2 regions of the Micromonospora sp. NPDC005203 genome follow, and region 2 is predicted to be linked to the other one. Evidence: riboswitches for the same ligand, from Rfam matches in the RefSeq annotation. Region 2 holds a riboswitch; the other holds the start of a gene.
The links. Region 2 has a riboswitch for cobalamin ahead of ACFYPM_RS24925 (acyl-CoA thioesterase). Riboswitches for the same ligand answer to the same signal wherever they lie in the genome.
Positions count from the first base shown of each region.

Region 1: it holds a riboswitch for cobalamin, as region 2 does, so the genes downstream of both, cobN (cobaltochelatase subunit CobN) here and ACFYPM_RS24925 (acyl-CoA thioesterase) in region 2, are expected to answer to the same signal.

Region 1 covers NZ_JBIAKV010000006.1:216,451-222,329, reverse strand. Annotated here, with positions in the region: gene cobN (cobaltochelatase subunit CobN) at 1-2,623, opposite strand, end outside; cobalamin riboswitch at 2,886-3,015, opposite strand; gene ACFYPM_RS16500 (hypothetical protein) at 3,644-3,979, opposite strand; gene ACFYPM_RS16495 (RNA polymerase sigma factor) at 4,100-4,681, shown strand; gene ACFYPM_RS16490 (hypothetical protein) at 4,674-5,387, shown strand; gene ACFYPM_RS16485 (hypothetical protein) at 5,614-5,879, shown strand, end outside.
Region 2 covers NZ_JBIAKV010000013.1:22,546-28,424, reverse strand. Annotated here, with positions in the region: gene ACFYPM_RS24935 (hypothetical protein) at 439-774, shown strand; gene ACFYPM_RS24930 (DinB family protein) at 884-1,423, opposite strand; gene ACFYPM_RS24925 (acyl-CoA thioesterase) at 2,027-2,464, opposite strand; cobalamin riboswitch at 2,661-2,875, opposite strand; gene ACFYPM_RS24920 (copper resistance protein CopC) at 3,006-5,054, shown strand; gene ACFYPM_RS24915 (copper chaperone PCu(A)C) at 5,119-5,718, shown strand; gene ACFYPM_RS24910 (Dyp-type peroxidase) at 5,742-5,879, shown strand, end outside.

The DNA.
Region 1 (5,879 bases), on a different contig from region 2:
CGGTCAGACCCACCGAGCGGGGGTACGCCCCGGTGTCGGCGAGGTGCCGGGCCAGCAGCGAATCCGCGAGGGCCACCCCGACGTCCCAGGCGTTGCGGCTGGGAATGGCCTTGGGGTCGACGGAGTAGAAGTTGCGGCCGGTGGGCAGCACGTTGACCAGTCCCCGGGTGGGTGAACCGGACGGGCCGGGCGGCACGAACCGGCCGTCGAGCGCCCCGAGGGTGTTGGTCAGCTCGTCGGTGGTCCGGTCCAGCCGGGGCACCAGCTCGGTGGCGGCGAAGTGCAGCACCGCGGCGACGTCCGGGATCGACTGGCCGGTCACCTCGGCGACCACCGCGTCGACGGCCTCGGCGTCCCAGCCGAGCGTCTCCATCCCGATAACCAACCGCCGGGCGAGGGCTTCGATCAGGTCGACGGCGTCGGCGGCGGTGCCGGCCGGCCCGTCCACCACGTCGGTCAGCGCCGTGGGCACCGCCAGTCGTTCGCCCGGTGCCGCGAGCAGTTCCTGCTCGTCGAGGGAGTACGCGACGGCGAGCGCCTGCCGCAGGCCGGGCAGGGCTCGGGCGCCACCCCAGATCTGCGGGGCGCGCAGCACCGCGAGGACCAGGTTGACCCGGGGCTCACCGGTGGGCGCGTCGGCGAGGATGTGCAGCCCGTCGCGGATCTGCACGTCCTTGATTTCGCAGAGGTACCCGTCGAGGTGCAGCACGAAGGTGTCGAAGTCGTCCGCGTCGGGCATCGCCTCGGCGTGCAGGTCGTGGTGCAGCTCCGCCGCGCGGACGAGGTCCCAGATCTGCGCCCGCACGGTGGGCACCTTGGCCGGGTCGAGGGCCTGCACGGTGGCGTACTCGTCGAGCAGTTGCTCCAGTTTGGCCAGGTCGCCGTAGGTTTCGGCGCGGGCCATCGGCGGCACCAGGTGGTCGATGACCACGGCGTGCGCCCGGCGCTTGGCCTGGGTGCCCTCGCCGGGGTCGTTGACGATGAACGGGTAGACCAGCGGCAGGTCACCGAGGACCGCGTCGGGCGCGCAGTCGGCGGCCAGGCCGAGGCCCTTGCCGGGCAGCCACTCCAGGGTGCCGTGCTTGCCCAGGTGCACCACGGCGTCCGCGCCGAAGCCGCCATCCGCGACCGGGGCGGCCAGCCAGCGGTACGCGGCCAGGTAGTGGTGACTCGGCGGCAGGTCCGGGTCGTGGTAGATGGCGATCGGGTTCTCCCCGAAGCCGCGCGGCGGTTGGATCAGCAGCACCACATTGCCGAAGCGCAGCCCGGCGAGCACGATGTCCCCGCCCTCGGTGTAGAGCTGGCCGGGCGGCTCACCCCAGTGTTCCCGGATCCGCTCCCGCAGCTCGGCCGGGACCTGGTCGAACCAGCGCTGGTAGGTCTGCCCCGGTATCCGCGCCTCGGCGGCGGCCAACTGCTCCGGCGTGAGCCACTCCACGTCGTGACCACCGGCGGCGATCAGCGCGTGGATCAGCGCGTCACCGTCGTCGGGCAGCGCCGCGTCACCCAGGTCGTAACCGGCGTCGGCAAGCGCGGCGAACAGCCGGACCGCCGACACCGGGGTGTCCAGCCCGACGGCGTTGCCGACCCGGGAGTGCTTGGTGGGGTACGAACTGAGCACCACGGCGATCCGCTTGTCGGCGTTGGGCACGTACCGCAGCCGGGCGTGGCGCACCGCAATCCCGGCGACCCGGGCCGCCCGGTCGGCGTCGGCCGCGTAGACCGACAGCCCGTCGGCGTCGATCTGCTTGAACGAGAACGGCACGCTGACGATCCGGCCGTCGAACTCGGGGATGGCCACCTGCATCGCCGCGTCCAACGGGGACAGCCCGGCATCGCTGCCGGCCCACTGCTCGCGGGTGCTGGTCAGGCAGAGCGCCTGGATGATCGGCACGTCCAGGGCGGCCAGGGCGCCGACGTCCCAGGCGTCCTCGTCGCCGCCCCCGGAGGCGTCCGCGGCGACCGCGCCACCGGCGGCCAGCACGGTGACCAGCAGCGCGTCGCAGCGGGCGAAGAGCCCGAGCGGGCCCGCGCCCGTGGTCAGCCCTCGCAGCGAGCCGCAGAAGATCGGCAGCGGGTTGCCGCCGGCGTTGTGGACCGCGTCCGCGAGGACGTCGACGAAGTCGGTGTTGCCGGCGAGCGCGTGCGCCCGGTAGAAGACGATCCCCACGGTGGGCCGCCGCGGGTCGTTCGGGTGTTCGCCATGCACGCCGTACGCGGCGGTGGGCGCGGGCGGGGCGAACCCCTCGCCGGTGAGCAGCACCGTGTCGGAAAGGAACCAGGCGAGCTGCCCGAGGTTGTCCGGCCCGCCCTCGACGAGGTACGCCAACGCCTGGGTGACGACCCCGGACGGCACTGTGGAGATGGCCATCAGCTCCGCGTCGGGCAGCGCCTCGCCACCCAGCACGACCGTCGGCACGCCGGTGGCGAGCACCGCGGCGAGGCCGTCCGGCCACGCCTGCCGACCGCCGAGCAGGCGTACGACGACGAGGTCGACCCCGTCGAGCAGGACGGGCACCTCGTCGGCGGCAACCCGCGCGGGGTTGGCGAGCCGGTAGTCGGCGCCGCTGGCGCGGGCGGCCAGCAGGTCGGTGTCGGCGGTGGAGAGCAGCAGGATGCGCACGGCGGGCTCCGGAGAGTGACGCCCGGGCCGCTGAGGGAGGCGACCTGGACGAAGCGGGTGGGTGCGGCGTCAGCCGGTACGACGGCGCGGCCGGACTCACCGACGCGGGCGTCGGGGCCGGTCAGCGCCGGGCGCTCAGGTCAGCGGTACCGGAAGCCAGCGGCCTGGAGCGCAGTGTGACGATGATCGTCGATGAATGAGACGCCGTGCGTCATCGGGTCCTCCTCGGGTGTCCACGCCCTGGGGTACATCCCGACGGCCGAAGTATCCTGGCTTCCGGATCGACGCTCTCCCCCGGCCTTCCAACCGCAGACACACGGTCGTGACTCACGAGGGGGGATCGCTCCCCGGTGACAGTGGCGGGACCGCGTCGGAATCGCACCGACTTCCTTCACTGCCGTCAGGCCGCGAATGCTGCCACACCCCTCCGCCGCCGGTCAACGCCGACCCGACGTCGCCGAGCGGGCGACATCCATCGAAAGTCAGCAATGATTGCGTGCGAAGGAGCCCTGCTTCGCCGGCGTTAGGTCAATGTGTCGCGTCCTTTGCTCTGCTTCAACCGATGCACCAGTAAGTCGTCGCATCGTTGCGCCGGTTGAAGCAGAGCAAGGGACGCGCGCATGTCCCCTGGCCTGCGCCTATCGTTCGGTGGGACGGTGGCATCGGCGCGGTCACCTAGGATCGGTGATCACTGGCTCAACGTCCGCGATCAATCTCGGGGGTCGACCACCATCAGCGCCGCCCGATTCTTCCACCTCGCCGGTCGGGTCTGACTCCGTCCTGGCGGCTCGGACCCGGACGCGGTCCAGGCCGGCGTCGCCGTCGTCGCCGACGAGCGCGGCAGTGTGATGATCGACGCTCGGCAGAGCCCCGGGCACGCCCGGGAGATCCAGGCCACGCTCGTCGCCGCGGGCCTTCCGCGGCCGCGCTGGCTCGTCTCTGGTACGTCTCCAGCCAGGCCGAGCCGATGACACATGAGCAGGCACACTCGGTCGTCGAGGCCACCTGAGCCGACCGGCCTCAGCGGGCGTGGCGTTCCGGATGGGCCCGGCTCCACACCCGCATCCGTTCCGGATAGCCGGTGCGGCCCGCCTCGTACAACGGCACCGCGTGCTTGCGGGCGATGGCCCCCGCGGCGCGGGGCGTGCCGGTGCGGCGGCGGATCCACTCCCCGTCGTGGGCGATCGCCACCACTGTGGTGTCCGTCGCGGTGGTCTCCGGCTCCAGGTAGAACTCCACCCCGTGCCGGCTCGTGACGAACGCCTCCAGCGCGGCGAGGTCGTCCCGGGTCGCCTCCCGGTCCAGCTTCGTCGGGGTCGCCTCGACGCCCCGTGACCGGCGACTGAACCAGCTCATGCCCCACCCCTTCCCTCGACGCCCTCCAGTGCAGCACCGAATCCTGGCAATACGCTGCACGCCGGGTGGGAGACAGCTGACCCGACCGGGGGTTGGAACCCACCGAGCGTGGGCGGTGTCATGAGTGTGACCCGAACGGAGGTTCCCCTGGACGACGACGCGCTCGTCACCCGCGCCCGCTCCGGCGACCTGGCGGCGTACGACCTCCTGGTCGCTCGGCACACCGCGTCCGCGTACCGGACGGCGGCGCTGCTCGGCGCGGGCTCGGACTCCGAGGACGTCATCCAGGAGGCGTTCGTGAAGGCGTACCGCAAATTGTCCCGTTATCGGGGCGAGTCGTCCTTCCGGTCCTGGTTGCTCGCGATCGTCGCCAACGAGACCCGCAACCTGCACCGGTCGCGCGGCCGCCGCGACGGTCTCGTCCTGCGCGCCGCGGCGGCGGACCCGACGGCGGAGACCGCCGAGGACGGCGCGGTGGGTGCGGTCCTCGCCGGGGAGCGCCGCGCCGCGCTGGTGCGGGCCCTGCGGCAACTGCCGGTACGCGACCGCGAGGTGATCGTCTGCCGGTTCTTCCTCGACCTCAGCGAGGAGGAGACGGTGGCGGCACTGGGCTGGCCCCGGGGCACGGTGAAGTCGCGCACGTCCCGGGCCCTGGCGAAGCTTCGCGGCCTGCTCGACCGGGAGGAGGTCCGGCATGGGTGACCTCGAACGGGAACTGCGGGACCTGTCCGCCTGGCTGGAGACGCCCGAGCCGCCCGACGTGCGCGCCGAGGTCCGCGGACGGCTGCACCGGCCGGTGCGGCGGTGGCGTCCGCTCGTCGCGGCGGCGCTGGCCGCCCTGCTGCTGGTGGCGGTGTTGCCGCCGACCCGTGCCGCCGTCGCCGATGCGGTGACCGGGCTGCTGCGCTTCGCCGGTGTCAGCATCGCCGTCGCGCCCGCGCCGACGGTGCCCGGTGGCGTCGCGTCGCCGTTGCCCGGGCAGCGGGTCGCCGGTCTGGACGAGGCACGACGGGCGGTACGGTTCCCGATCCGTCTGCCGGCGAAGCTGGGTCCGCCCGATCGGGTGCTGGTCGCCGACCCCGACCCCGCGGGCACCTGCCGGGTCGCGACGCTGCTCTACGACGGCGGCGCGCTGCGCGTCGACGCGTTCGACGGTCGCCTCAACCTGTCGTTCCACAAGGAGGTCATCCCGCCGGGAGCGGACTGGGTCGAGGTCAACGGTGACTTCGCGGTGTGGGTCGACGGGCCGCACGTGCTGTCGTACGTGGACCGTTCGGGCGTGGTCCGCAAGGAGAGCGCCCGACTTGCCGCCTCGACGCTGATCTGGCAGGACGCCGACGTCAGCTACCGGATCGAGGGCGCCGTCACGAAGACCGAGGCGATCGAGATCGCCCGCTCACTGCGCTAGGAACCGGACGGGCGCGGCCGGTGTCCTGAAGATGAGGTGAGTCGTCGACACGTACCGGAGGGTCGAGATGGTTTCATGGGGCAGGTTGCTGCTGGCGGCTTCGGTGGTTCTGCTGGCGGGGTGCGCCGCCGACGGTGGGTCGGCCGCGCCGACCCGCGCTGCTGCCACCACCGCGAGCGCCGGGAGTACGGCGAGCGCCGCGACGGGCTGCCATTCGCCTGTCGAGATGGAGTCGCTGCCCGACTGGGCGGACGCCGGATTCCACGGGACCAGCCGGGGCCCGCACGTCTTCGGCGCGAAGGGTGACATCGTGGCGGTGCTGTTCGCTCATCCGCTGCGCCTGGTACGCAGCGACGGGTCGAACAACAAGATCCTGTGGGTGGCCCGCGCCGCCACGACGTCAGCCGACCCGACGGCACCGGCGACCCTGGTGATCACCGCGACGCTGGACGGCACCGACACCAGGGTGACCCGAGAGGTCGCCGGCGGGCC
Region 2 (5,879 bases):
AACGTGTCGACCTGGACGACGAGAACCGCCGGGACCTGTCGGTGTTCCCGTCGCTGGACCCAGACGGCGAGGACGACCCGGGCCTGGCCGCTTGATCGGTCACGTTGAAGACCCGGCCGAAGCGCTGGAATTAGCACAGCGAACGACCGGGGCGTCGCCGGATCGCTGGGTCAACCACGGGGTTGCCCGGGAGGACTACGCGGACTTCGTGCGAGCCAGGAACTCCTGACTCAGATGTTGAAGCGGAACTAAGGGCCGCTACCGCGCTACCAGCGGCGATGCTATCCGACACCTGCCGAGAAGGCGTCTCAGGCTCCCATAGTTGTTCGCTGCTGACGACGTTTCGCGGTGTCTTGTGCCCCCTGTGTGCCCGCCCCACGGCCCGAGGCACCGTGTTTAGCTGCCGGCACCCGACAAGCTGACCGCGAGGCGATTGATATGGCATTGACCAAGAAGGGCGCAAGGCTCATCACGGTCGACGACATCGTCTACCGGTGGCGAGTGCGCGGGAAGCCAACCTACGCCCAAGGGCTTTGCGAGCGGCCCCTTACCCTCGCCATCGAGCAAGCCGACTGCAAGGGCGGCGTGCTGCTGGTCAGCATGCCTCAGGACCATCCGAGCAACTGGATCGGCGGCCCGCCCGTCCCTGTTCTACCGTCGACGGTCGCGGCAGTCGTCCGCAAGGCTCTGACTGAGGGATGGCGACCTAGCCAGCCATCGGCGGTCTTCCACATGGATGCGCCCGACGTATCGCCAAAGCCACGGACTCCTTGACCCCAAGGCAACCAACACGGCCCTCCGAACTGCCCTGAAGCATCGGCTGAACTCACGGTGAGGTTGCATCCTGACGGCGGTCCTCATGCTGACCCACCGTCCTGGTGGGTCACAGGCCGGTTCGCCCGTCGATGCACTCGCGCAGGAGGTCGGCGTGGCCAGCGTGCCGCGCATACTCCTCGATCACGTGGACAACCACGTCGCGCGTGGCGTGGCTGCCACCGTCGACAAGCACCTCGCGGCCCAGGTCGGCCTCGTCGAGGGCGTCGAGCCATTCGTCCGCCTTGGCGATCTCGACCTTCCAGGTTGCAAAGGCGTCCTTCACCACGGCCGGGTCGGGGAGCGCGCCCCCGAAGTCCCAATCCGGGTCGTCCTCGTGCTGGTAAAGGCACGGTGCGTCGGTTCGCCCTTGCAGCACACGCTGGAACCATTGGTTCTCCATCTGCGCCAGATGGCGGACCAGGCCGAGCAAGCTGAGGGTGCTGGGCGGTACCGCGCGTCGGCCGAGCTGCTCGGCGTCCAGTCCGTCGCACTTCATCTCTATGGTCAGGCGGTAGTTGCCGAGGTACTCCCGGTAGGTCGCCTTCTCGCCGACGGGCTGACCGAAGGTCCTGGGGTCATTTTCGGGGGCGGTCCACAGTTTGCTCACGGCGCCACCACACCGCGGGCGGATCACACCGGTCAAGTGAGTTGCGGTGGACCAACTTCGACGTCGGCGCGCATCGCTGGCGATGCTTGACACCTTCGTCCCGCAGGAACCACCGATTGAGCTGCCTTGAGGTCCACCGGAGTTCATGGACGTCCGGGCACAGTCGTCCTGGTCGTCACTCGGATCGCCGCTCAGACGAACGCCGGATCTTGCGCATGAGCATGGCCCAGACGCCGTACCCGGAGCCGACATTCCCCGTGATTGCGCCGGCAGCAGAGCCCATGAAGAGGGCGTTGGCGCAGTCAGGGCAGACCCTGCGGCCGGTGATTGTCTCTTGAAACGGCTCCTTGACCCGTCGTCTGCAGTCTGGACACTCACGGCTTGACAGGCCCATTGGCTCTCCCCGGTCGGTTATCGAGCAGGGTATCCGGCTGCCACTACCAAATCCGGCGTCAAGAGCGCCGTGACGCCTACCGGACGCCAGGGCGAGCGGCAGCAATGCGACGAGGCCGGGGTATGCCCGCGTGTGATCCGGGCATGCCCCGGCCTGCCGGCGACGGTGGAGCGGGCTCCTCGGACCAGGCCACCGCCACAACGGGCGCGTCAGCCGTCGTCGAGCAGCGCGCGCCGCAGCGCCAGCCGGTGCTTCCGGCGGATCTCCGCCTCCCGGTACCGTCGCCGGTCCCCGTCGGTCTCCGGTAGCAGCGGCGGCACCGTACGAGGCTGACCGTCGTCGTCGATGGCGACCATGACCAGGTGGGCGGTGGCCACGTCGGTGGGCGGCACCGCCCGGTCCCACCGGTCGGCGGTCACCTTGACGGCGACCTCCATCGAGCTGCGGCCGGCCCAGGTGATCCGGGCGTCGACGTGTACGACGTCACCGACCCGCACCGCGCGCAGGAACGCCGTCTCGTCGATGGCGGCGGTCACCGCCGGCCCGTCGGAGTGCCGGGCGGCGACCACACCGGCGACGGAGTCGATGAGGTTGAGGATCCGGCCGCCGTGCACCGTACCCATCAGGTTGGTGTGGTGCTGGTCCATGATCTGCGACAGGGTCAGGTGCGACGCCGACGGCGCTCGGCCGGCGATCGTGGTGGTGTCGTGCACAGCGGTAGTCCGTCCCTCGGGAAACCACACCGCCGGGTCGCGGACACGCGCTGACGAGGACCTGGCCGTGCGCCACACACACGGCCCGTCACCCGCTCAGCCCACCCGCGAGGCCGACGGCAGCGCACACGGTTGTGTACGCGGCGCCGGCAGGTCTTCGGACTCGCGGGCCTGACCGGTCGCGCCGGTCCCCTACTGGCCGTCGCTTCCCAGGCCGTTGGCCCAGTGCTGATGACGGCGGTCGTTCCCACTCACCGCTGCGGGGCAGCCCCGGATTTCCACCGGGTTCCCTCTTAGGACGCCCAGCCGGTCACGACGGGGCGAACCAGCGCCGTCGGCAGCATAGCTGGCCAGGGAATGTGTCCACCCGGGGCGTCCCGCTGCGGCGACCCGCGACCTCGTCCTCAACTTTTGTCGTTGGAGGAAGAAGATCGCCACCTCTTGAAAAAAGTCTCGCGAGGGTGAGGATATCCAGATGCGTCGTCTCCCCCAGACTTGCGGGCGGGTGGTCTCGGGCCTCCTCGCGTTCCTCCTCGCCTCGGCGGTCGCCCTGCTCGCGTCCGCTCAACCCGCCGCAGCTCACGGGACCCTCGCCGAGTCCACACCGGCGGGCGGCTCCACCGTGCGCGAGCCGTTCACGGCGGTGCGGCTCCACTTCACCGAGAAGGCCGCCGCCAACGCGTTCTTCACGGTCACCGCCCCGGACGGCACCCGGGTCGATGACGGCTGGTCGCAGGGCGAGCCGAAGCCGCTGAAGAAGCCGGTACGGGAGTACTTCCTGGTCAACGGGCAGTTTGAGCCACGGGAGTACACGACGGGGTTCCCCGCGGTGGTGACCGTCGCCCACCTGCCCGCGAAGGGCCAGTATTCGGTGAGCTACCTGTCGGTCGCCTCGGACGGCGACACCGTGCGGGGCACCCTGACCTTCCGCTACGACGGGCGGGTGGCCGCAGCGCCGAAGGGGTGGAGCCCGCCGTCGACCCAGCCGGACCCGGCGCTGGTGGCCGCCACCGAGCAGCACAACACGTCCGGGCCGGCCTCGGCGGTGCCGACCACCGCGGACGACGCGTCGACCCCGCCGGCCGCAGCGGCACCGTCGACCGGGTCGACCGGGGACAGCGGTCCCGGAGCACTGGCCTGGGCCGGCTGGGCGCTGGCGGTCGCGGCGGCCGGGGCGGTGGCCGCGTACATCGTCTGGCGTCGCCGATCGGCGTCCACCCGCAAACCCACCGGCCGGGGCCGTACCTCGCCGGCGAGCTACGCTCGACGCGGCGGTGGGGCCCGTCCCACGAACAGGGCCGGCACCGGCCCGGCCGTCGGCGGCAAGGCCGTCGGCGGCAAGACCGTCGGCGGTGGCAAGGCCAACGGTCGCAAGACCGTCGTCGCGCCGACTCCGGGCGACAAGCGGCGGGCCACCACCGTGCCGGCGGCAGGCAAGGGCAACGCGGTCGTCACGGCCCGCACGGGCGTCGCGGTCGATCCGACGCCGACCGATCAAACCGTCGCCGGTACGGACGGCGAGCCGACGGTCGAGCCCGGACCAGGACCCGACCCGGACCTCACCGCCGCGGCGCCCGGATCCCGGCTGAGCAACACCCACCTGGCCCTGCTCGTCGGCGGGCTGGTGATCGCGCTACTGGCCGGCTTCGGGCTGGCCCGCATCGGGACCGGCGACGGAAACCCGGCGAGCCGCACCGCCGGACAGCCCGCTGGCGGTCCGCCCGCCGCGGGGCAGGTGGGCTCCGCGAACGACGGGCACCAACATCCGGCGGGCACCGGGCCGCACACGCATCGGGGTGACGGCGCGACGGGCGAGACGCTGGCGACCGGGACGACGGTCAGCGCCGGCGGCTACACCCTGCAACCACTGGAGCGGTCCCAACCGCCCGGGGTACGCGCGGACTACCGGTTCCGCATCGTCGGGACCGACCGGCAACCGGCGACCCGCTTCGCGGTCGTCCACGACAAGCCGTTGCACCTGATCGTGGTCGGCCGTGACCTGTCCGGCTACCAGCACCTGCACCCGACGATGGCGGCCGACGGCACCTGGAGCGTACCCCTGACACTGGCCCGGCCCGGCGGCTACCGCGTCTACGCCGACTTCTCCGTCACCGCGACCAACGACACGCAGATTCCGCTCGTGCTGGGCGTCGACCACACCGTGCCCGGCGCGCACACCCCGACCGCGTTGCCGCCGGTACAGGCCCAGGCGAAGGCCGGGCCGTACGCGGTGTCGATGACCGGAACCCCGACGGTGGGGGTGACGGCGCCGATGCACTTCAAGGTCAGCGCCGACCCGACCGTGCCCGTGCAGCTGGAGCCGTACCTGGGCGCGTACGGGCACCTGGTCGTCGTCCGCGAGGGCGACCTCGGGTACGTGCACGTCCACCCCGAGCCGGAGCTGGTCGACGGGTCGGTCAAGTTCTGGCTGACCGCACCGAGCTCGGGCCGGTACCGGGCGTTCTTCGACTTCCAGGTCGCCGGCAAGGTGCACACCGCCGAGTACACGATCAACGTGCCCTGAGCCGGAACTTTCTCCCCGCTGCGGCCGACCATCCAGCCAGCAGCAATCATCGGAGGAAGAACACATGCGCAGCACCAACCCGCTCGGTTCACGCCGCTTGGCCACCGTCCTCGCCGCCGCCGTCCTGGCGGTGGGCGCCGCGGGTTGCGGCTCGTCCGACTCTCCGTCGGCGGCGCAGCCCACGTCGTCCGCGTCGGCCTCGGCCAACCCGGACGCCGGTGTGCTCGGCATTCGTGACCCGTGGGTGAAGGCGGCCGACAAGGGAATGACGGCGGCCTTCGGGACCCTGGTCAACGACGGCGACAGCGATGTCACGCTGACCAGCGCCACGACCGAGGTGTCGCCCATGGAGCTGCACGAGATGGCCATGAAGGACGGCAAGATGGTCATGCGGCAGAAGCAGGGCGGCATCGTGATCAAGTCCAGGGGCACGCACGCGTTGGAGCCCGGCGGCGATCACCTGATGCTGATGGACCTCACCAAGCCGGTCCGGGCCGGCGACGAGTTGACAGTCACCCTGACCTTCGCCGACGGCCGGACCCAGCAGTTCCGCGCGGTGGCCAAGCCGTTCACCGGCGCGCAGGAGAGCTACGCACCCGGGCACGGCGAGCCCATGCCCGGCCTGAGCGCTACGCCGGGGATGAGCATGAGCCCGGCATCGTGACCGAGACGTCACCCGTCCGGCCGGTGAGCAGGCGTGGCCTGCTCACCGGCGGGGCTCTCGCCGTCGGCGGTGCCGTGGCCGGCGGGACCGCGATCGCCGTGACCCGTGCCGGGCAGACCGGACCACCGCCGGCGACCATCGCCGACACGACGCTGGCGGCG